DNA from 4 places in the Methylobacterium sp. 001424705 genome. Region 2 is predicted to be linked to each of the others. Evidence: predicted binding sites of a transcription regulator. Region 2 holds the regulator's gene; each other region holds the start of a gene.
What was found. Region 2 encodes PhoB, which activates phosphate uptake and scavenging genes when phosphate is short. Its sites were predicted from a motif close to TGTCATNNANCTGTCAT; they were not measured.

Region 1 (5,472 bases), on a different contig from region 2:
TCGACATTGTCGACGAGCTGGTCGGCGAGAATTTGCATGGCCTCCTTGCTGGCCCAGGCCACGTGCGGCGTGACGATGAGGTTGGGCAGGTCGAGCTCGCACAGGATGTTGCCGTTCTTGGGCGGCTCGGTCATGACCACGTCGAAGCCGGCGCCGCCGATGGTGCCCGCCTTCAGGGCTTCGGCCAGAGCCTCCTCGTCGACGAGGCCGCCGCGCGCGGTGTTGATGAGGAGCGCGTGCTTCTTCATCTTCGCGAGTTGTTCGCGCCCGATCATGTTGCGGGTTTCGGGCGTCAGCGGCGCGTGCAGCGTGATGACGTCGGACTCGCGCAGGATCGTCTCGAAGTCGACGAGGCCCTCCTGGGGGAACACGTCGTAGGCGATGACCGTCATGCCGAGGGCTTCCGCCCGCTTGGCGATGGACTTGCCGAGCGCGCCGTAGCCGACGATGCCCAGCGTCGAGCCGGCGATGTCGTGGATCGGGTAGTCGAAGTAGCAGAACTGGGTCGACTTCGCCCAATCGCCCCGGCGCACGGAATTGGCGTAGGGCACGATGGCCCGGCGCAGGGCGAACATCAGGCCGATCACGTGCTCGGGCACGGTGTTGAAGGCGTAGCCGCGGATGTTGACGACGGTGATGCCCTGGGCCTTGGCGGCCTCCTTGTCGACCACATCGGTGCCGGTGGCGGCCACCGCGATCAGCTTGAGGTCGGGGAGCTGCTTCAGGGTTTCGGCCCGCATCGGGACCTTGTTGATCAGCGCGATCTCGGCACCCTTCAGGCGCTCGACGATCTCCTCCGGCGTCCAGGTCGACTCGTACTCGACGTACTCGTGGGGGAAGTTGAACTCACGGACCTTGGCGTCCAGGGACTCGCGGTCGAGGAACACGATCTTCTTCGTCATGGAATCCTCTGGCCGATCCGGCCAAGTCTCGGATAGGGCACGTCACGGGTGGGGTCGAGGTCGTGGCCGGGATGGGCGAACCCATCCCGGCCGAACGTCTGGCTTCGAAAGATCCGGAACCCGGGGAGGCTCAGGACTTCGAGAGCGGGTTCTCGCGCAGGTAGCTCGAGGCGGCGGCGACGCCGGAGCCGGGCTGGACCTTCACGCCGTGATCGAGCATCGACATCTCGGCACCCGCGATGGCGCCCAGCAGCGACAGTTCGTTCATGTCACCGACGTGACCGATGCGGAACACCTTGCCGGCCACCTGGCTCAGACCGGCGCCGAGCGCCAGGTTGTAGCGCACGTAGGCGTGCTTGATGATCGCGGCGGCGTCGACGCCCTCCGGCACCAGGATGGCCGTGACCGTGTCGGAGTTCCACTTGGGCTCCTTGGCACAGGTCTTCAGGCCCCAGGCGGCCACGGCTTGGCGGGTCGCCTCGCCGAGGACGTGATGGCGGTGGTAGACGTTCTCGAGGCCTTCCTCGTTAAGGCAGGCCAGAGCTTCGCGCAGGCCGTAGAGCAGCGGCAGCGACGGGGTGTAGGGGAAGTAACCGGCCGGGTTCTGCTTCTGGTGGTCGGCCCAGTCGAAGTACACGTGTGCGAGGCGGTCGTTCTGGCCCGACGAGGTGTCGGCGGCCTTGAGCGCCTTCTGGCTGACGCAGATAACGCCGAGGCCGGCGGGGAGCATCAGGCCCTTCTGCGAGCCGGCGATGGCGCAATCGACCTTCCACTCGTCCATCTTGAAGGGGAGCGAGCCGATCGAGGAGACGCCGTCGACGAACAGCAGGGCCGGATGGCCGGCGGCGTCGATCGCCTTGCGCACGGCACCGACATCGCTGGTGACGCCGGTGGCGGTCTCGTTATGGACGACCATGACGGCCTTGATCTCGTGGTTCTTGTCGGCGCGCAGGGCCTCGCCGATCCGCTCCGGGTTCGCACCCGTGCCCCACTCCTCGTCCTGGACGATGACTTCCAGGCCGAGGCGCTGGGCCATGTCGATCCAGAGGTGGCTGAACTGGCCGAAGCGGGCGGCCAGGACCTTGTCGCCGCGCGACAGGGTGTTGGACAGGGCGGATTCCCAGATGCCGGTGCCGGAGGCCGGGAACAGGAAGATGGTGCCCTCGATCGAACCGTAGACGGCCTTCGTGTCCTGGAAGAGCGGCTTGGTCAGCGTGGGGAAGTCCACCGAACGGTGATCCTCGGACTGCACCATCATCGCGCGCATCACGCGATCCGGGATGTTCGTCGGGCCCGGGACGAACAGGTGGTTCCGGCCGGGACGTCGCGTTGCCGCCATGATGTTTTCTCCGTTTCTCACGTTAGTGACCACACGCGCCCTGGCGTGCGGCGACAATGATGCGCCGAGGGTTGAAGCGGATCGCACGGGGCGTCCCGGGACGATCCCGAGTGCTCGTAGCGGCCGCTTGTTAGATGAATCGCGGGACGAACTCGTACGTGCGCGACCTGTGGACGGATACAGGACCCAGGTCCGCCCGCGTCGAAGAAAGCCCTTCGACGCCCGTCGCCGCGCGCGCCACCGAATACCACAAGCCTCTTCTCCATGGGCCGGGTCGCGCGACACGCGCTGACCGCTGGGCCGTTTCAGCGTCGTCGTCCCCGGGGACGGCACCCTTAGTTCGCCTCGATGGGCTCCGGTCATGCGTTCTCGAACGCCGCCCGGTGGGGCACCTTGAGCGGGACTATGCCCGGCTTCCCGCCGAAAGGAAAACCCGAAATACTTGGTCTCAAATCAAAATTTTTTTTGTGGAAGAAGAGCTTACGTCGCGGCGCCGAAGGCGGCTGGTCTGGCGAGGCCGACGTCATCAAACTGATACGGGAATCCGGTTTGGCTCCAGGGATCGGAGGCTGTCCCGGAGGCGAACGTGGGCGAAGACACCGAGACGACCCGCGTCCGGACCCTGTTCCTGTCCGACATGCATTTGGGGACCAAGGGTTGCCAAGCCGATCTGCTGCTCGAATTCCTGCGTGATTACGATGCGGACGAGATCTACCTCGTCGGCGACATCGTGGATGGCTGGCAACTCAAGTCCGGCTGGTACTGGCCGCAGAGCCACAACGACGTCGTGCAGAAGCTCATGCGCAAGGTTCGCAAGGGCTCGACGCTGGTCTACGTCCCGGGCAACCACGACGAGTTCCTGCGCGACTATATCGGCATGACCTTCGGTGGCATCGAAATCGCCGATCAGCGGGTGCATGAGGCCGCCGACGGCAAGCGCTACCTCGTCATCCACGGCGACCAATTCGACATGGTGGTCCGCCATGCCCGGTGGCTCGCGTTCCTGGGCGACGGCGCCTACACCTTCGCCCTCTTCGTGAACACCTACGTCAACACCGTGCGCCGCCGCCTCGGCCTCGCCTACTGGTCGCTCTCCGCCTGGGCCAAGCTGAAGGTCAAGAACGCCGTCAACTTCATCGGCAAGTTCGAGGAATTGCTCAGCGCCGAGGCCAAGCGCGTCGGGGCCGACGGGGTGATCTGCGGCCACATCCACCACGCGGCCAACCGGCAGATCAACGGTCTCACCTACCTGAACACCGGCGACTGGGTGGAATCCTGCACCGCCATCGTCGAGCACTACGACGGCACCATGGAGGTGTTGCACTATCCGAGCCTGCTGAGGGCCCGCGCCGGGCGGACCGAGCTCGTCGACCGCACGCGGCCCGACGGAGCCCGGGCGGTCGCGTGAGGCTCCTCATCGCGACGGATGCTTGGCATCCGCAAGTCAACGGCGTGGTCCGCTCCCTGGAGAACATGGCCGCGGCGGGGGCTGCCTACGGCTTCGACCCGGTGTTCCTGACCCACCAGGACTTCGCCTCCCTGCCCCTGCCGGGCTATCCCGAGATTCGGGTCGCCTACGCCACCAAACGGCACGTGGCGCGCCTCTGGGACGATCTGCAGCCCACCCACGTCCACATCTCCACGGAAGGGACCGTGGGCTATGCCACGCGGCGATACTGCCTCGCCCATGGCCGTCCGTTCACCACGAGCTATCACACCCGCTTCCCGGAATACCTCTCCGCCCGGGCCCCCGTGCCCGAAACCTGGAGCTATGCCTGGCTGCGCCGGTTCCATGGCGCGGCCAACGGCACTATGGTCTCGACTCCCTCCCTGGAGCGCGACCTCCACGCGCGCGGCTTCACCAACCTGATGCGCTGGACGCGCGGCGTCGACACCGAGCTGTTCCGGCCTCGCCCGCCGGATGCGCCGGACCTTGCCGGGCTGCCGCGGCCGATCTTCCTCTCGGTGGGACGGCTCGCGGTGGAGAAGAACCTCGAGGCGTTCCTGCGCCTCGATCTGCCCGGAACGAAGGTCGTCGTCGGCGACGGTCCGGATCGGGCGCGCCTCGCGGGGATTGCGCCGGCGGCCCACTTTCTCGGCATCCGCACCGGCGCCGCCCTCGCTGCCCTCTACGCCGCTGCCGACGTCTTCGTGTTTCCGAGCCTGACCGACACCTTCGGAATCGTGCTTCTCGAAGCCCTCGCCTGTGGAGTCCCCGTGGCCGCCTATCCCGTCACCGGGCCCCTTGACGTCATCGGCCGGACCGGTGCCGGCGTCCTCGATCACGACTTGCGGGCGGCCGCCGTGGCCGCCTTGGCAATTCCGCGGGAGCGTTGCCGCAGCGAAGCCCTGCGGTACACCTGGGCCGAGAGCGCGCGGCAGTTCTACGACAACATCGCACAAGCCCATGGCAGCACGTCCGTCCGGGTTCGGGCCGCGGGCACGCCATCGCGGGGCATCGTCGAACTCGGCTGACGCGTGGACCCGACTGGCCACGCACGCTAGGGGAAGGGATCAGCCCCCTGCCCGGACCCTGCCCGATGCCGCCCTTCGACCCGCGCCTGGCGGAGACCTACCCGGCCGTGATCGGCTGCGACGAGGTTGGGCGGGGGGCCCTCTGCGGCCCGGTGATCGTCGCGGCGGTGTGGTTCGCGCCGGCTGCATTCCCGCCCGAGCTTCTGGCGCGTCTCGACGACAGCAAGCGCCTGAAGGCGGCCGAGCGCGAGGCGTTGACTCCACTCATCCGGGCGCGCGCCCGCGTCGCGGTGGCGGCCGGATCGCGCGCGCTGGTGGACCGGATCAACGTCCGCGCCGCCACCCTCGACGCCATGCGGCGCGCGGTCCTCGGCCTGCATCTCGACGCACCGGTCTGGGTCGACGGCCGCGACACGATTCCGGGACTCGCCCTCCCCGGCCGCGCCGTGGTGGGCGGCGACCGGCTGGTGCCGCAGATCGCCGCCGCCTCCATCGTGGCCAAGACCCTGCGCGACGCATTGATGCGTCGGCTGGCCGGGCGCTACCCGGACTACGGCTGGGCGAGCAACGTCGGCTACGGCACGCGCACCCATCTCGCCGGCCTCGCACACCGCGGCCGCTCGCCCCATCATCGGCTCAGCTTCACGCGCGCCTACGATCTCAGAACAGGCTCAACTGGTCGCGCGGAACCCTGAACAGGTCGACGCGCAGGCGACGACGGACTTCGGGATAGCCGAGGCGCTGCCGGGCGAGCCG
Region 2 (5,472 bases):
CTCCAGCGTCTGGAACATCGGGCAGGAGCAGTACGGCGGCCTCGTGGCCATCGTCGGGACCCTGGCCTCGGCCGTCCTCGCCCTGCTGATCGGCGTGCCGCTCTCGCTCGGCATCGCCGTCTACCTGACGCAGCTCTGCCCCGGCTGGGCCCGCAAGCCCGTCTCGATGACCATCGAGCTCCTCGCCTCGGTGCCGAGCATCATCTACGGCATGTGGGGCCTGTTCGTGTTCGCCCCGCTCTTCGCCCGCTTCGTGCAGGTGCCGGTGTCGAACCTCGTCGAGGGCATGCCGATCGTCGGCACCCTGTTCTATGCCCGCGTCCCCTCGGGCGTCGGCATCCTCACCGCGGGCATCATCCTGGCCATCATGATCGTGCCCTTCGTGGCCTCGATCACCCGCGACATGCTCGACCAGATCCCGACGGTGCTGCGGGAGAGCGCCTACGGCATCGGCTGCACCACCTGGGAGGTGGTGCGCCACGTGCTGGTGCCCCAGGCCTCGGTCTCCATCATCGGGGCCATCATGCTGGGCCTCGGCCGGGCGCTCGGCGAGACCATGGCGGTGACCTTCGTCATCGGCAACGCCAACCGCCTCTCGGGCTCGGTCTTCGACCCGGGCTCCACCATCGCCTCGCGCATCGCCAACGAGTTCAACGAGGCCGACGGCATGCAGCTGAACGCCCTGATGGCCCTCGGCTGCATCCTCTTCGTCATCACCTTCTTCGTCCTGATCGTCGCGCGCCTCCTCACCCGCCGCGCGAAGGTCGCCTGAGGCCAGCCTCACCGAGTCGTCAGGAGCCGCATCATGGACGCCGCGAACCCCCTCACCACCGCCGCCCCGGCCCGGATCAGCCGGGTCCGGCCCGGCCGCCGGGTCGCCGACCGGATCCTGATCCTGGCGAGCACGATCGCCACGCTGGTGGGCATCGTCGTGCTCGGCTCGATCCTGTTCATGCTGGTGGTCGAGGGCATCAAGGGCGTCTCGCCGACCCTCTTCACCGCCCCGACGCCGGGGCCCGGTTCCGAGGGCGGCGGCATCGCCAACGCGATCCTCGGCAGCCTGGTGATGACCCTCCTGGCCATCCTGGTGGCGACGCCCGTCGGCGTGATGGCGGGGACGTTCCTGGCCGAGTACGGCCGCAACTCGAAGATCGCCGACGTCATCCGCTTCCTCAACGACATCCTGCTCTCGGCGCCCTCGATCCTCATAGGCCTGTTCGTCTACACGCTGATGGTGCGCCCCATGGGCTCCTATTCCGGCTGGGCCGGCGCGGTGGCGCTGGCCATCATCGCCACCCCGGTGATCGTGCGCACCACCGAGGACATGCTGCGCCTCGTGCCCTCGACCCTGCGCGAGGCCGGCGCCGCGCTGGGCGCCCCGCCCTCCATCGTCATCCGGAGCATCACCTGGCGCGGCGCCAGCGCCGGCATCGTCACCGGCATCATCCTGGCCCTGGCCCGCATCGCCGGCGAGACCGCGCCGCTGCTCTTCACCGCGCTCAACAACAACAGCTGGTTCGCCCCCAACCTGATGGGCGGCGTGCCGAACCTGCCCGTGATGATCTACCAGTTCGCCCTCTCGCCCTATCCGAACTGGCAGCAGCTCGCCTGGGCCGGCGCCCTCCTCATCACCGTCACGATCCTCGCCCTGTCGATCGTGGCCCGCTTCGTCATCAAGACCGAGCGGTCGCGCTGACCACCCGCGCGCCGCCTGTCCCCGCCGCTTCGCCCGATAGGATCTTGAACCGATGAACGCCGCCCCCGGGATCACGTCCGCGCAGCTCACCGGACGCCACAAGGCCGACGAGTCCTCACCGGTCCGCATCGCCGTCAAGGACCTGAATTTCTACTACGGCAGCTTCCACGGCCTGAAGTCGGTCAACCTCAACTTCCACGACCGCCAGGTCACGGCGCTGATCGGCCCGTCGGGCTGCGGGAAGTCCACCCTGCTGCGCACCTTCAACCGGATCTACAGCCTGTATCCGGACCAGCGCGCGGAAGGGGAGATCCTCCTCGACGGCCAGAACGTCCTGGATTCCGGGGTCGACCTGAACGAGCTGCGCTCGCGCATCGGCATGGTATTCCAGAAGCCGACCCCGTTCCCGATGTCGATCTACGACAACGTCGCCTTCGGCCTGCGCCTCTACGAGAAGCTGCCCAAGGCCGACCTCGACATGCGCGTCGAGGAATCCCTGCGCAAGGCCGCCCTCTGGGACGAGGTGAAGGACAAGCTCAGGCAATCCGGCATGGGCCTCTCGGGCGGCCAGCAGCAGCGCCTCTGCATCGCCCGCACGGTGGCCCAGCGCCCCGAGGTGATCCTGTTCGACGAGCCGACCTCGGCCCTCGACCCGATCTCGACGGGCCGCATCGAGGAGCTGATCGAGCAGCTGCGTTCGGAATTCACCATCGTCATCGTCACGCACAACATGCAGCAGGCGGCGCGCATCTCGCAGTTCACCGCCTTCATGTATCTCGGCGAACTGGTGGAGTTCGGGCCCACCACGCGCATCTTCATGAATCCGGAAAAGCGCCAGACGCAGGACTACATCACCGGCCGCTTCGGCTGATCCTCCGCCGGCCGGTCTCGGCCCGCGTCCCCCATCACCGCCAGGGCGGGCCCCGACAGGCGGGCCCGATCGAGGAGCGAACCCCATGCCCGACCACATCGTCAAATCCTACGATACGGACCTCGAGGACCTGCGCCGCTCGATCTCCGAGATGGGCGGCATCGCCGAGAAGATGATGACCGAGGCCGGCGAGGCCCTGGTGCGCCGGGACGCGCCCCTGGCCCAGGCGGTGATCGCCGCCGACGCCCGCCTCGACACCCTCCAGCGCGAGATCGAGGAGCGGGCGATCCTGCTCATCGCCCGGCGCCAGCCCCTGGCCATCGACCTGCGCGAGACCGTGACGGCGATCCGCGTGTCGAACGATCTCGAACGCATCGGCGACCTCGCCAAGAACGTCGCCAAGCGCGTCGTGGCGATCGCCGACCAGATCCAGCCGCAGAAGATCGTCATCGGCGTCCAGCACATGAGCGACCTGGTGCAGGAGCAGCTCAAGGACGTCCTCGACGCCTATGCCAGCCGCGACACCAAGGCGGCCCTCGACGTCTGGGAGCGCGACGACGCCATCGATGCCCTCTACAATTCCCTGTTCCGCGAGCTCCTGACCTACATGATGGAGGACCCGCGCAACATCTCGTTCTGCACGCATCTCCTGTTCGTGGCCAAGAACATCGAGCGCATCGGCGACCACACCACCAACATCGCCGAGACGATCCACTACCTCGTCACCGGCGAGAACCTCCTGGCCGAGCGCGAGCGCCCGAAGAACGACGCGTCCAACTACGCCACCGTGGACATGCCCGGCGCGGCCTGACCCCCGTGCCGGTCTGATCGAAAGCGCACGATGAGTACGCGTATCCTGATCGTCGAGGACGAGGAGGCCCTGACCCTCCTCCTCCGCTACAACCTCGAGGCCGAGGGGTTCATCGTCGACTCGGCCGCCCGCGGCGACGAGGCGGACCTGCGCCTGCAGGAGCAGGTGCCCGACCTCGTCCTGCTCGACTGGATGCTGCCGGCCCTGTCGGGGATCGAGCTCTGCCGCCGCATCCGCGCCCGGCGCGAGACCGAGCGGCTGCCGGTCATCATGCTCACGGCGCGGGGCGAGGAGGGCGACCGCATCCGGGGCCTCGGAACGGGCGCCGACGACTACATCGTGAAGCCGTTCTCGGTGCCGGAGCTCCTCGCCCGGGTCCGCGCCCTGCTGCGCCGGGCCAAGCCGGCCCACGTCGCCAACCTGCTGGTGGCCGGCGACATCGAGCTCGACCGGGTCAGCCACCGCATCCGCCGGGAAGGCCGCGAGATCCATCTCGGGCCGACCGAGTTCAAGCTCCTCGAATTCCTGATGCAGAGCCCCGGCCGGGTGTTCTCGCGCGAGCAGCTCCTCGACGGCGTCTGGGGCCACGACGTCTACATCGACGAGCGCACGGTCGACGTCCATGTCGGGCGCCTGCGCAAGGCCCTGAACCGCCCGCGCCAGAGCGACCCGATCCGCACGGTCCGCGGCTCGGGCTACTCCTTCGACGAGATGTTCGAGGCCGAGGCCGAGTAGCCGATCCCGAGGCGCGCCGGCCCAGCCGTCAGGCGGATAGCCGGGCCCGCCGCCTAGGCGAAGATCATCGCATCGGTGGGCAGGTGGACGGTGAAGGCCTTGCCCTCGTCGACCCAGCCCGGACCGGCGGCGCCGTGGTTGATGCCGTTGGCTTCCTCGGCACTGCCGGCGAAGTGATGCTGGCCGGTCTGGGTGTTGTAGAAGCGCTCCAGGGTCAGGCCGCCGGGGGCGCCCGCATCCGCGTAGGCCTCGAAGGCCACGCCCTCGTACGTGTAGGTCGGCGCCGTCTTGAGGACCTGGTCCCGCTCGGCGACGCTCGTCGTGAAGAAGTGGGCGTTCGAGGCCGTGTCGAAGAACCGGAACACGTCCACCGTGTCGGCGCCCTGGGCCGGGGCCGCCCACGGGGTGCCCTCGTAGGTGAACCACGGCAGCGTCTTTTCGATCTGCGCCTTCTCGGCCGTGCTCGTGGTGTAGAAGTGATCCCCCGTATGGGTGTCGTAGAACCGATAGACCGCCGTGACGGCGGTGCCGGCGACCGGGCTCGTCTGTGCCGCCGCGGCCACCACCGGGGCGGGCGGCGCACCGTACAGGGCCTGGATCCCGGCGATGTCGCCGGCCGCCAGGGTCGTGATGCCCCTGTCGAGGATGGCGTTCATCACCTCGGGCTTGGCGTCGTAATGGTCGAGGCCGAGCGCGTGGCCGATCTCGTGCAGCGCCACCAGGGAGAAATCCACGTTCTGGGTGCCGACGATGCGGGCGCCGGAGGCGTGCCAGCCCTCGCCGCTGTCGAAGGTCACCTCCGCGGACTGCATGCGCTGGCCGCTGTAGGAATAGGTGGCGTAGCCCAGGGTCTTGCCGAGCCCGTCGATCCCCCCGAGGGTGAAGTCGATCTGGGCGTTGGCCGTCGCGGCCACCTGCTGGAAGGCGATGTCGGCGGCGGCGGCCCAGGTGGCGAAGGCGGCCTGGAGGAGGCTCACGAAGCCGGTGGGGATCGTGCCGTCGACGGCCCAGGTGACGGTGCCGCCGCCCGTGCCTGCCGCGCCCGTTCCCCAGCGCGGACCTTCCAGCGCATAATCCCCCATCGGCCGCCCTCCCGTGCGTTCGGGCCAGGGTCGGCGGCAGAGGTTGCGAAATCCTTACCGGACCGGCCGCAACGCGTCGGGGCGGCGCGTCCTCACACGATGCTGCGCACCACGCCGCCATCGACGCGCAGCGCCGCCCCGCTGGTGGCGCTGGCGGCCGGGCTGCAGATGTAGGCGACCATGCTGGCGACCTCCTCGACGGTGGCGAGGCGGCCGATCAGCGAGGTCGGGCGGTGCTCGGCCACGAAGGCGCGGCCGGCGGCGTCGAGGTCGACGG
Region 3 (5,472 bases), on a different contig from region 2:
CTTCGGCACGGCGGCAGCCGCCTCGTCCCGGTCGACGGTGATGCGCACGAGCTCCGAGCCGGCCCGGGCGAGCTGGGCCACCTGGGCCACGGTGCCGTCGATGTCGGCGGTGTCGGTGTTGGTCATCGACTGGACGACGATCGGTGCACCGCCGCCCACCGTGACCGCGCCCTCACCGGATCCGATGGTGACGCCGACCGTGCGGTGGCGTGGGCTCGGGCCTGCGATCTCGGGGCCGGTGCCGCTGATCGGGTTGACGGGGGTCGCGTCCATGATGTCCATCGTTGACTGTGCGCTCCGAGGAACGTCCGCCGCCGACCGGGAGCCTCCGATCGGGCCGGTCCGGACCGGGGGCGGCGTTCCGATGCCGCAAACTCTACGCCCTCGATCGTTTAGCTGAGATGACGGCGGGCGGGCGTCAAGTCCGCTGCGTCACCGGGCATTCCGGATGGCACAGCGAACACGCTGATCGTATTCGGCTTCTCCCATGTCCCATCCGGGCGGCGATGTCGAGTTTCCGGACCGGTCCGGGTGGCAGGGCTGCGTCACGGACAGGGAACCGCTGCATCTTCCCGCCTGTTTGTGGCCTTGCGGCATCATATATTGCGCTGCAGCATAAACGTTGGGAGATCCGCATGCTTGATCCGCATCAGCAGCCGACGGTCGATTCGCTCATCGACGTCCCGGTCGAACGGGACCTGCGGATGCAGCCCGCCGCCAAGACCCGTGTGATGGCAGGTCCGCATGCGGAGAAGACCGTCGCCCTCGCCCTTCAGGGCGGCGGCGCGCACGGCGCCTTCACCTGGGGCGTGCTCGATGCGCTGATCGAGGACGGGCGCCTCGGTTTCGAGGCGATCACCGGGGCGAGCGCCGGGGCGATGAATGCCGTCGTGATGGTCGATGGCTGGCTCGAGGGCGGGCCCGGGGGCGCTCGCCGGGCCCTGGAGCGGTTCTGGCGCGAGGTCAGCCTCGATGGCGACTTCTGGCCGGCTCAGCGCCGCGCCTTCAGCGGTCTGTTCGAGTTCTGGTCGAACAATCCGATCGCGGAGTTCTGGAGCCGGGCCCTGAAGACCAGCCCCTACACCTCGAACCCGCTGAACTACAATCCGCTCCGCAAGGTGCTCGCCGCCCAGGTGGATTTCGAGCGCCTGCGCGCCGCTGAGACCGCTGCGGTGTTCGTCTCCGCCACCAATGTCTGGACGGGCAAGCTCGCGGTGTTCGAGCGCGAGGCGCTGAACGTCGATCACCTCATGGCCTCCGCCTGCCTGCCGACCGTGTTCCAGGCGGTGGAGATCGACGGCGTGCCCTACTGGGATGGCGGCTATCTCGGCAACCCGCCGCTCTATCCCCTCTATCGCGGGGCCGAGACCCGCGACATCGTCCTGGTGCAGATCAACCCGGTGGAGCGCCGCGAGACCCCGCGCACGCCGCAGGAGATCCAGGACCGGCTCAACGAGATCACCTTCAACGCCAACCTCATGCGCGAACTGCGCGCGATCGACTTCGTCGACCACCTCATCGCCGAGGGCGTGCTCGGCCGGGGCGAGTACCAGTCGCAGTACGTCCACCGCATCGACGGCACGGGCGCCCTCGACGAGTACCAGGCCTCCTCGCGCCTCGATGCCCGCTGGCGGGTGTTCGAGCGCCTGCGAGACAAGGGCCGCGGTGCGGCTCAGGCCTGGATCGCCGAGAATTACGAGCAGATCGGCCGAACCTGCACCCTCGATCTCGAGGCGACCTACCGTTGATGCGCGTCCACACGCCGCGGCTGGATTAAGAGCAGCGGTTCGTGCGTTGATGCTCTTATGACGACCGAACCGAACCCGCCCGGCCCCGCTGCCATCGTCGACCTGCTCGTGCCGCTCCGGCGCTACGCGCGGGCCCTAACGCGCGACACGCTGCGGGCCGATGACCTCGTGCACGATGCGCTGGTGCGGGCCCTGGAATCGGGCCAGGCGGCGCGGCCGAACACCAACCTGCGCACCTGGATGATGACGGTGCTGCACAACGTCTTCATCGACGAGCAGCGCCGGAAGCGGGTCGAGGCCCGCCACGCCGATACCCTCGTGCAGATGAGCGAGGAGATGGCGCCCCCGGCCCAGGAGGCGCAAGTCCGCCTTGCGCAGATCCGGCGCGCCTTCCTCACGCTGCCGGAAGAGCAGCGCGCCGCCCTTCACCTCGTTACCCTGGAAGGTATGGCCTATGCCGATGCGGCGGCCGTCCTCGGCATCCCCATCGGCACACTGATGTCGCGTCTTGGGCGGGGCCGCGCCGCCCTGCGGGCCTTCGAGGAAGGTGAGCGCCAGGGGAGCGGTGTCGCCGAGCGGCGCCAGCGCCTCGCGGCCGAGCGGCCGCGCCTGCGCCTCGTCGCCCAGGACGAGGACGACGCATCGCACCGAACGGGCCGCGCCGTCGGCGACACCTGAGACGTTTTCGAAGACCGGGACGGAGCGCCATAGGCAGGCCGATCCGTTCTCAGCGCGGCCGGGACTCCTCGTCCGGGGACGCGCCCCCTGTATCCGACCGGAGCCGACGCCATGGACCAGACCGCGATGATCGATCCGATCACCGAGAATGACCTCACCGCCTTCGTGGATGGGCAGCTCGATGGCCTGCGCCGCCTCGACGTGGAGGCGCACCTGGCGCGCAATCCCGAGACCGCCGCGCAGATCATGGCCGAGCTGCACGACCGGGACGCGCTCCGGCAGGCCTTCGCCATTCTTCCCGGCCCCGGACCGGAGCGTAACCGGGCCGCCGCACGGCGCCTCGACCGGACTCTGGCCTGGCGCCGGTTCGGTGACCGCCTGCGTCGCGCCGCGGTGATCGCGCTCCTCGTTGGCACCGGCTGGCTGGCCCATTCCGACGGGCCTTTCCTCGGCGTGCCGGACACGTTCGCCTCCCCCGTCGATCCGGCCCTGGTCGCCGATGCCCGCCACGCCCGCGAGGCGGCGCAGGTCCGCGCCCGCATTGCCGCGCAGCGGGGCGATCAGGCCCAGGCTTATGATCGCGCCGGCATTGCCGCAGCTACCGGCATCGCGTTGCCCGACCTGCCGGCGGACTGGACGGTGCGCGACGTGCAGATCGTGCCGGCCCGCAACGGCACCGGCATCGAGGTGGTGATTGACGCCGGCAAGCTCGGCGAAGTCTCCCTGTTTGCCACCCGCAGCCTCGACGGCCACGTCGCTCCGAGCGAGGTCACGAGCCCCGGCGACGGCGAGACCGCCTACTGGACCGCCGGTCACTCGGCCTACGCCCTCAGCGGAGGTCACGACCACGTCGGTCTCGAATCCGCAGCGCGCAACCTCGCCGGCCGGACTGCGACGAAGCTCTGATCGGTCGTCGCGTCAGTCCGGCGCCTGCATTGCCCGGTTTCCGCGACGCGGCGCTCTCCCGGCGCGTCGATCGCCTGTGTCGATGCAGGACGGCCAAGTCCGGTCATTCGCCTCTTCCGACGTTTTCCGGAAGCCCGAAAGAAACATCGAAAGCGATTTCGTCAGCGTTCAGACGAGCCGTGCCATAGGCCTGTTGTATAGAAGCCCTATACTCCGATGGCACTCGCTCTGTGCCGACCTCTGACGCCGAGACGCCGATGGCCCGCCTGCTCCCGACCCTGATGTTCCTGGCCGCCCTGCCGGTGGGGATTGCTCCTACGGCGGTTTGGGCGGAGGAGACTGCGCAGAAACCGGCCTCGGCCCCCGCCGTCGGTGTCACGCCCCTGACACCCGGCAAGGCAGCCCGGGCACCCTACCTCTCCGAGGCACAGGCGCCCGACACCGTCGCGATCCTCGGAGCCCCGCCGCGGGGCCAGTCGGCGGCCGAGTCGGCGGACAAAGCCGCGTTCGTCGCAACTCGGGCCCTCAAGGGAACGCCGCGCTGGACCCTGGCCACCACCGATGTGGCCGATGGCGCCTCGGCGATCCTTGACGATTTCGCCTGCGTCATCGGCCAGCGTATCGAGCAGTCCCGGGCGCCTGCCCTGATGACCCTTCTGGAACGCGCGCGCCTCGACATCGCCCAGGCCACTCGTGGTCCGAAGCTGCATTACCGCCGCCTGCGCCCCTTCGTCGGCAACGACGCGGAGATCTGCGTGATGCGGACCTCCGACCTCGGCAATGCCTTCAGCTTCCCGTCGAGCCATGCGACCCAGGCCTGGACCTACGCGGCGATCATGGCGGCCCTGATGCCCGAGAAGGCGACGCAGTTCTTCGTCCGTGCCCGCTCCTACGGCGAGAGCCGTGTCGTCTGCGGTCTGCACTGGGCGAGCGATATCGAGGCCGGGCGCACGGCTGCCAGCGCCGTCTTCGCCGCCCTTCAGGGCGACGCCGGCTTTCGGGCCGATCTGGACAAGGCTCGCGTCGAACTCGGCAAGCTCAGGGCCGCCGGCGGTCCGGCTCCCGACCAAGCCGTCTGTGCCCGCGAGGAGGCCGCCGCCCGTGAGCCGATCCTGTAGTGTTTGACCGGCGACCCAGCGTTCCCGAACTTCATCACTGAGCAGTACCGGATCGGTTATGCCTTCGAGCATCGCTTCGGCCCCGACCCGATCTTCCGGCAGAACTTCCGCAACCAGCAGATTGACGCTGACCTAAGCTAGACCCAGATCGACGCCCTGAGCGACGATCTCACCCGGGCCCTGCGCTCCACGGGCCGGATCACCAACGTGCTCAACGCGTTCGCGGTCGACAACCAGATCGAGGCGCACGTTGCCACCGGTCCAGTGCAGCGCACCCTGCTCACCGACGAACTCATGCCCTCTGTGAGCTTCGCGCCCTCCTTCGCCTCACACTTGGGCTCGATCGCGACGGCACACCGTTCCAGTCGACGGAAGTCCAGCAGATGGCGGCATCAAGTTCAACGTGCCGGGCACCAACGTCGTCCTGAACACCGCCATCTTCGACATCACCCAGACCAACGTGCTGCGGCCCGACCCCGTCAATCCGTTGGTCGTCCAGGCCGCCGTCGGAGAGGCGCAGGCGCGCGGCGCGGAACCGGAGGCCGTCGCCAATCTCGGACCCGGCTTCAACATCCTGGCTGCCTAGAGCCACGTGGACATCCGAACGACCCGGAGCCTGGGCAGCCCGGAGACGGTCGGGCTCGCCCTTTCGGGCATTCCCGGCAACCCCTTCAAGATGCGCGCGACCTCCGTGCTAACCCCCGGGTCTCGACCTCTACGGTCTCGGGGTCGGCGGCGGCGTGCGCGACGCTGGCAGCAGCTCGGCCAACGACGTGCCAAGCAGCTTCCGCAACGCCACCGTGACTCTGTTCGATGCGGTACTCGGCTACGATTTCGCACGGATCGATCCGAAGCTGCAGGGCATGAAACTGCAGGCCACCGTCCACAACATGTTCGACCGCAGCTATCAGACCTGCTGCCAGGCGGGCTTCTGCTATCGCGGTCAGCCGCGCCGGTTCATCGCGAGCCTGATCGATCTCTGGGAATGCGCCGCCCAACGGAAAGAGGCCCGGCCGATCAGC
Region 4 (5,472 bases), on a different contig from region 2:
CATATTCCCCGGTGTGCCGGTTGAAACCCGGGGTCAGCACGGTGAGCTTGTTGGGGTCGGTCATGGCGTAGTCGGGCGCCACATGGGTGAAGCCGTGCCAGTCGGCGCCGGGTGTCAGTTCCCAGTACTTCACGTTGCCGGCGAGTTCGTCCGTCGACAGGCTTTCCCACGGCACCTTGCCGTCCGGTGCCTCGACCGTGTCCGGCACGAAGGGATCGAAGAACCAGCGCTTGAGCGGATCGCCCTCCTTCTCCTCGAACTCGCGGCGGATGGCGCGGACCTTCTTGCGCCACTCGATGCCGAGGCGGATCGTGTCGTCCCACAGGACGACGCCGGAGCGCCCCTTCATCATCTGCGCGCCGACGTCGAGGGAGGCGAACAGGGGGTAGAACGGCGAGGTCGAGGCGTGGACCAGGAAGGTCTCGTTGAAGCGCCGGTGCTCGATGCGCCGGGTCTGGCCGCGGATATGGCTGTCCTTGGTGTGGATCTGCGAGGCCTGCGAGAAGCTCGCCAATTGCTTGTGGGTCGATTGCGTGGCGATGATGCCCGGCGAGGTCTCGTCGAGGCCCTTCAAGCCCATCGCGAAGCGGCCGGCGAAGAGCGGGTGGAACTTCATGAAGCCCGCCCAGGCCTCGTCGAAGAGGATGTAGTCGCAGAGATGCCCGATCTTATCGAGGATCATCTGTGCGTTGTAGATCGTGCCGTCATAGGTGCACTGCTCGACCACCGCGACGCGGAACGGCCGCTCGCGCCGCCAGGCCTCCGTGTCGGTGATCAGCGGGTTGGTGCGGATCTTCTCGCGGATGCGCGTCTCGTCCAGGGCCTCGTGGTACATCGGGCCGATCAGGCCGTAGGCGTTGCGGTCGGTCTCCAGGAAGACCGGGATCGCACCGCCGAGGAACAGCGCGCCGTGATGCGCGGCCTTGTGGTTGTTGCGGTCGAACAGCACGAGGTCGCCCTCGGCGACCAGGGCCGAGAGCACGATCTTGTTGGAGGCCGAGGTGCCATTGAGGACGAAGTAGGTCTTCTCCGCCCCGAAGATGACGGCCGCCTCCTTCTGCGCCTTCAGGGCCGGGCCCTCGTGGACGAGGAGATCGCCGAGATCGAGCACCGAGTTGTCGAGGTCGTCGCGGAACACCGCCTCGCCGAGATGCTCGACGAAGATGCGTCCGATCGGGGAGCGGTTGTAGAAGATGCCGCCGTTGTGGCCCGGGCAGGTCCAGAGCTGGTTGCCCTGCTCGGCGTAATCCACCAGCGCGCCGAAGAACGGCGTCTTCAGGGTCTCGGCATACTGCTTCACGCGGCTCACCAGGCCGCGGGCGATGTAGTCCGGGGTTTCTTCCGCCAGGAAGATATAGCCGTCGATGAAGTCCAGCACCTCGACGGGGATGTCCTCCAGGCGCTTGCGGCGGACCATGATGACGATGGGCATCTCCAGCCCGCGCTTGCGCATCAGGTTGATGAGGGCCGCCGCCTTGCCGTCGAGGCCGCGCTTGCCCCAGTCCACCACCATGCAGCCGATGGCCGAATCGGTCTGGACCGCGATGGCCGCATCCTCGACGCGGCGGGCCCGCACCACCTCGAAGCCGAGCTTCTCCACGGAGCCGATGATCTGCTGGACGCGCACGCCCTCGAGATCGTCCGGGTCGAAGTTCGGCGCACACATCAGGACGGTGAAGCGGCGAAAGAAGTCCATGCGGAAAAGGCTCCCAGGGGCGTTTGGCGCACCGTTCGCGACGGGACGTGACGCTTCGATGACGATCTTGCGGCGGTCGCGGTGTTTTCAGGCGCCGCGCGGCGCGACAGGGAGCCGGCTTACGATCCGCCGCGCCGTTTGACGAGCCCGAGCCGGTGGATCACGCCGTGGATCGCCGGCGCCGCGAGGCCGCAGATCGCGAGGGCGCGGAGCAAGCCGTTCTCGATTTCGCCGATGAACAGCCCCTCGATGGTCAGGCCGAACTTGCCGGTGCCCCGGGTCGGCGGCAGCACCCGCGCGGTGCGGATCGACAGGGTGACGAGCGGGCGCTTGGTCTCGGCGGCGTTTCACCCGGCGATCTCGTCCCGCGGCAGGCGCGAGCGCCCGGAGAGGACCGGCCGGGCGCGGCGGAGGGAGTGGAGGCGCGGAACCACGCGGGCGGCCCTGTCTCCGGCAATCCTTCCCCGCCGGCGCCGGGAGACAGCGCCATTTCACCCGCGACAAACGCCCCGGCATCGGGCTTGCTCCGCGCAAGGCAGAACAGCGGGGCGGCATGGTCGAGAAGCTTTTTCACGCAGGGATGAGCCTCGCCCTGCTGCTGGCCGTGGCCGTGCTGTTCTCCACCAACCGGCGGGCGATCTCGCCCCGCGTGGTCCTCTCGGCCCTGGCGCTGCAGGTGGCGGTGGGGGCCCTGGTGCTGTTCATCCCGGCGGGCCGGACGGGCCTCGCGGCGGCGGCGGGCTTCGTCCAGACCGTGCTGAACTACGGCGACCGGGGCACCGCGTTCCTGTTCGGCGGCCTCGTCGAGCCGCGGATGGTCGAGCTGTTCGGCGGCAGCGGCTTCATCCTGGCCCTGCGCATCCTGCCGCAGATCCTCTACGTCTCGGCGCTGATCGCGGTGCTCTACCATTTCGGGGTGATGCAGGCGGCCGCGCGCGGCATCGGCGCGGCGCTGCAGCGGGTGATCGGCACCTCGCGGATCGAGACCTTCTCGGCGGTGATCACCATCGCCATCGGCCAGAGCGAGATCGCCATCGCGCTGCGGCCATTCCTGCTGGCGCTGACCTCGGCCGAACTGTTCGCCGTGATGTCGAGCGGGGCCGCCTCCACAGCGGGCACGATTCTGGCCGGCTACGCGGCTTTGGGCGTTCCGATGGAGTATCTGCTCGCGGCGAGCGTCATGGCGGTGCCGGGCGGGCTGCTCTACGCCAAGATCCTGGTGCCGACGACGGAGCCGAGCCGGGTCACCTCCACGCGGGTCACCTTCGCGGAGACGCGGGCGGTCAACGTGATCGAGGCGGCGGCCGACGGCACCCAGAAGGGGCTCGCCGTGGCGGTCTCGGTGGGGGCGATGCTGATCGCGTTCACGGGGCTGATCGCCCTGCTGAACGGGTTCATGGGCTGGGCCGGTGGCCTCGCGGGCTATCCCGCCCTGAGCCTGGAGGGCCTCCTCGGCGCGGTGTTCGCGCCGCTGGCCTGGCTGATGGGCGTGCCCTGGGACCAGGCCGGCCTCGTCGGCGGGGCGCTCGGTCAGAAGATCGCCTTCAACGAGTTCCTGGCCTACGCGCAGCTCTCGCCGGTCCTGAAGGCGGGCAGCCTCGATCCGCGCACGGCCGCGATCCTGTGCTTCGCGCTCTGCGGCTTCGCCAACCTGACCTCGGTGGCGATCCAGCTCGCGAGCCTCGCCAGCCTCGCGCCCGAGCGCAGGGCGGAGATCGCCCGCTTCGGCCTGCGCGCGATCCTGGCCGGCACCCTGTCCAACCTGACGAGCGCGACGCTCGCCGGGTTGTTCATCGGGGCCTGACGGCTGTGCCGGCCGGGATGCTTGCGCGGAGGGTCATGCGGCGGCGAGTTTCGCCGCCTTGACCTTTGCGGGGCCGGCCTTGGCGACGGCCGTGAGCGGCAGCTCGATATCGATGTCGAGGGTCGACATGTCCTGGCCGCGGTCGAGGCGGATCTGGACCTTGTCGCTGTTGACCTCGACGTGCTTGGCGATGACCGCGAGGATCTCCTCACGCAGCACCATCACGAGATCGGAGCCGCCGACCCCCGCCCGTTCATGGGCGAGGATGAGTTGCAGGCGGTCGCGGGCGACCGGCGCCGAACCGCGCCGGTTGAACATGTTGAGGAGGCTCATGCTGCCCTCCGGGTGAAGAGTTTGTCGAGGAAGGACTTCTTGTCGGTGGGGACCGACATCGGGACCGCATCGCCGTTGAGGCGGCGTACGGCGTCGGTGTAGGCGCGGGCCGGGGCGCAGAGCGGGTTGTTCAGGGTCACCGGGCAACCGACGTTGGAGGCGCGCAGGACTTCCATGCTCTCCGGAATGATGGCGAGCAGCGGGATCGAGAGGATCTCGAGCACGTCCTCGATCTTGAGCATGTCGCCGCGATCGGCCCGGGCAGGGTCGTAGCGGGTGAGGATCAGGTGCTTCTCCATGGTCTCGCCGCGCTCGGCCTTGAGGGTCTTGGAGTCGAGCAGGCCGATGATCCGGTCGGAGTCGCGCACCGAGGAGACCTCGGGGTTGGTGACCACCACCGCCACATCCGCGTGGCGCATGGCCAGCGTGGCGCCGCGCTCGATGCCGGCCGGGGAGTCGCAGATCACCCAGTCGAACTTCTCGCGCAGCTCGTCCATGACGCGGGCGACGCCCTCGTCGGTGAGCGCATCCTTGTCGCGGGTCTGCGAGGCGGGCAGCAGGTGGAGCTTGTCCAGGCGCTTGTCGCGGATGAGGGCCTGGTTGAGCTTGGCGTCGCCGTTGACCACGTTGATGAGGTCGTAGACGACGCGCCGCTCGGCGCCCATCACGAGGTCGAGGTTGCGCAGGCCGACATCGAAGTCGACCACCGCCACGCTCTTGCCGGCCTGCGCGAGCGCCGCGCCGAGGGCCGCCGTCGTCGTCGTCTTGCCGACGCCGCCCTTGCCTGATGTCACGACCAGAATTTTGGCCATATGAGCTGTCTCCTCAATCCAAGGATGCGAATTTGATGGCGCCGCCATCGAGCCAGATTTGCACGGCCTTGCCGCGCAAGTGGTTGCCCATCTCCTCGGCCGTACGGACGAGGCGGTCGATGCCGAGAAGCTCGGGCTCGAACTTGCGGCAGCAGATGCGGGCGCGGGGGTTGCGGGCGGCGCCGGCGATGGCCCGGCCGCGCAGCGCGCCGTAGACGTGGATGGAGCCGCCGGCGAGGATCTCCGCGCCGGAGGAGACCGACCCCATGACGGTGACGTCGCCGGTGGGGTGGACGATGGATTGCCCGGACCGGACCGAGCCCTCGATGGTGAGGGACGTCGTGGCCGGCTCGGGCGGTGCCGGCGGCATCGCGGGCTCCGGCTCCGGCTGGGCCGGAATCTCGATCGTGTTCGAGGGCCGTCCCTGGACGAGGAGCGGCGGGCGCCCCGGTCCGAGGAGAGACACGTCCGTACCCTCGATGCCGAGGATGCGGATCTGCCGGCTGCCGAGTTCGGCGAGCAGGCTGTCGAGGTCCGGCGCGGCGGGCGCCAGCGCCGCCACGTCGAGGATCAGGGCGCGCCCGTCGAACAGGGTCGGCGAGCGCTGGAGCGCCTCGTCCAGATCGGCGAACCAATCGGGAAGCGGTGTCTCCGGGGCCAGCACCAAGGACTTGAAGGCGCGGCCACGAAGCTGAACGGGTCTGCGGGGAGGGCTTGTGTCAGTCACGGGCTCTCGCGATTCCTTACCAGACCATTGATGCCCGGTATGGTTACCGCTTCGTTAACAACCCGTGTTCAAAGGATTAAGGGCGCGCATTTTCCTCTGA

Region 1: a site for PhoB is predicted at 2,763-2,779, ahead of AC6EUL_RS03110 (UDP-2,3-diacylglucosamine diphosphatase). Genes of this name have one in related genera too.
Region 3: a site for PhoB is predicted at 3,513-3,529, ahead of AC6EUL_RS08870 (acid phosphatase). Genes of this name have one in related genera too.
Region 4: a site for PhoB is predicted at 1,744-1,760, ahead of AC6EUL_RS14025 (Orn/Lys/Arg family decarboxylase). Genes of this name have one in related genera too.

The regions. Positions count from the first base shown of each region.
Region 1 is NZ_JCBANU010000002.1:187,035-192,506, forward strand. It holds gene AC6EUL_RS03100 (D-2-hydroxyacid dehydrogenase) at 1-902, opposite strand, end outside; gene AC6EUL_RS03105 (aminotransferase class V-fold PLP-dependent enzyme) at 1,033-2,241, opposite strand; gene AC6EUL_RS03110 (UDP-2,3-diacylglucosamine diphosphatase) at 2,828-3,649, shown strand; gene AC6EUL_RS03115 (glycosyltransferase family 4 protein) at 3,646-4,716, shown strand; gene rnhB (ribonuclease HII) at 4,782-5,411, shown strand; gene AC6EUL_RS03125 (PA0069 family radical SAM protein) at 5,377-5,472, opposite strand, start outside.
Region 2 is NZ_JCBANU010000024.1:50,789-56,260, reverse strand. It holds gene pstC (phosphate ABC transporter permease subunit PstC) at 1-772, shown strand, start outside; gene pstA (phosphate ABC transporter permease PstA) at 806-1,696, shown strand; gene pstB (phosphate ABC transporter ATP-binding protein PstB) at 1,749-2,567, shown strand; gene phoU (phosphate signaling complex protein PhoU) at 2,653-3,378, shown strand; gene phoB (phosphate regulon transcriptional regulator PhoB) at 3,409-4,113, shown strand; gene AC6EUL_RS17610 (matrixin family metalloprotease) at 4,167-5,195, opposite strand; gene AC6EUL_RS17605 (SDR family NAD(P)-dependent oxidoreductase) at 5,288-5,472, opposite strand, start outside.
Region 3 is NZ_JCBANU010000008.1:140,769-146,240, forward strand. It holds gene ispG (flavodoxin-dependent (E)-4-hydroxy-3-methylbut-2-enyl-diphosphate synthase) at 1-282, opposite strand, end outside; gene AC6EUL_RS08855 (patatin-like phospholipase family protein) at 636-1,748, shown strand; gene AC6EUL_RS08860 (sigma-70 family RNA polymerase sigma factor) at 1,806-2,426, shown strand; gene AC6EUL_RS08865 (anti-sigma factor family protein) at 2,538-3,332, shown strand; gene AC6EUL_RS08870 (acid phosphatase) at 3,590-4,450, shown strand; gene AC6EUL_RS08875 (hypothetical protein) at 4,454-4,591, shown strand; gene AC6EUL_RS08880 (hypothetical protein) at 4,854-5,036, shown strand; gene AC6EUL_RS08885 (hypothetical protein) at 5,191-5,472, shown strand, end outside.
Region 4 is NZ_JCBANU010000017.1:56,625-62,096, forward strand. It holds gene AC6EUL_RS14025 (Orn/Lys/Arg family decarboxylase) at 1-1,696, opposite strand, end outside; gene AC6EUL_RS14030 (hypothetical protein) at 1,816-1,989, opposite strand; gene AC6EUL_RS14035 (NupC/NupG family nucleoside CNT transporter) at 2,250-3,500, shown strand; gene minE (cell division topological specificity factor MinE) at 3,534-3,833, opposite strand; gene minD (septum site-determining protein MinD) at 3,830-4,645, opposite strand; gene minC (septum site-determining protein MinC) at 4,659-5,372, opposite strand.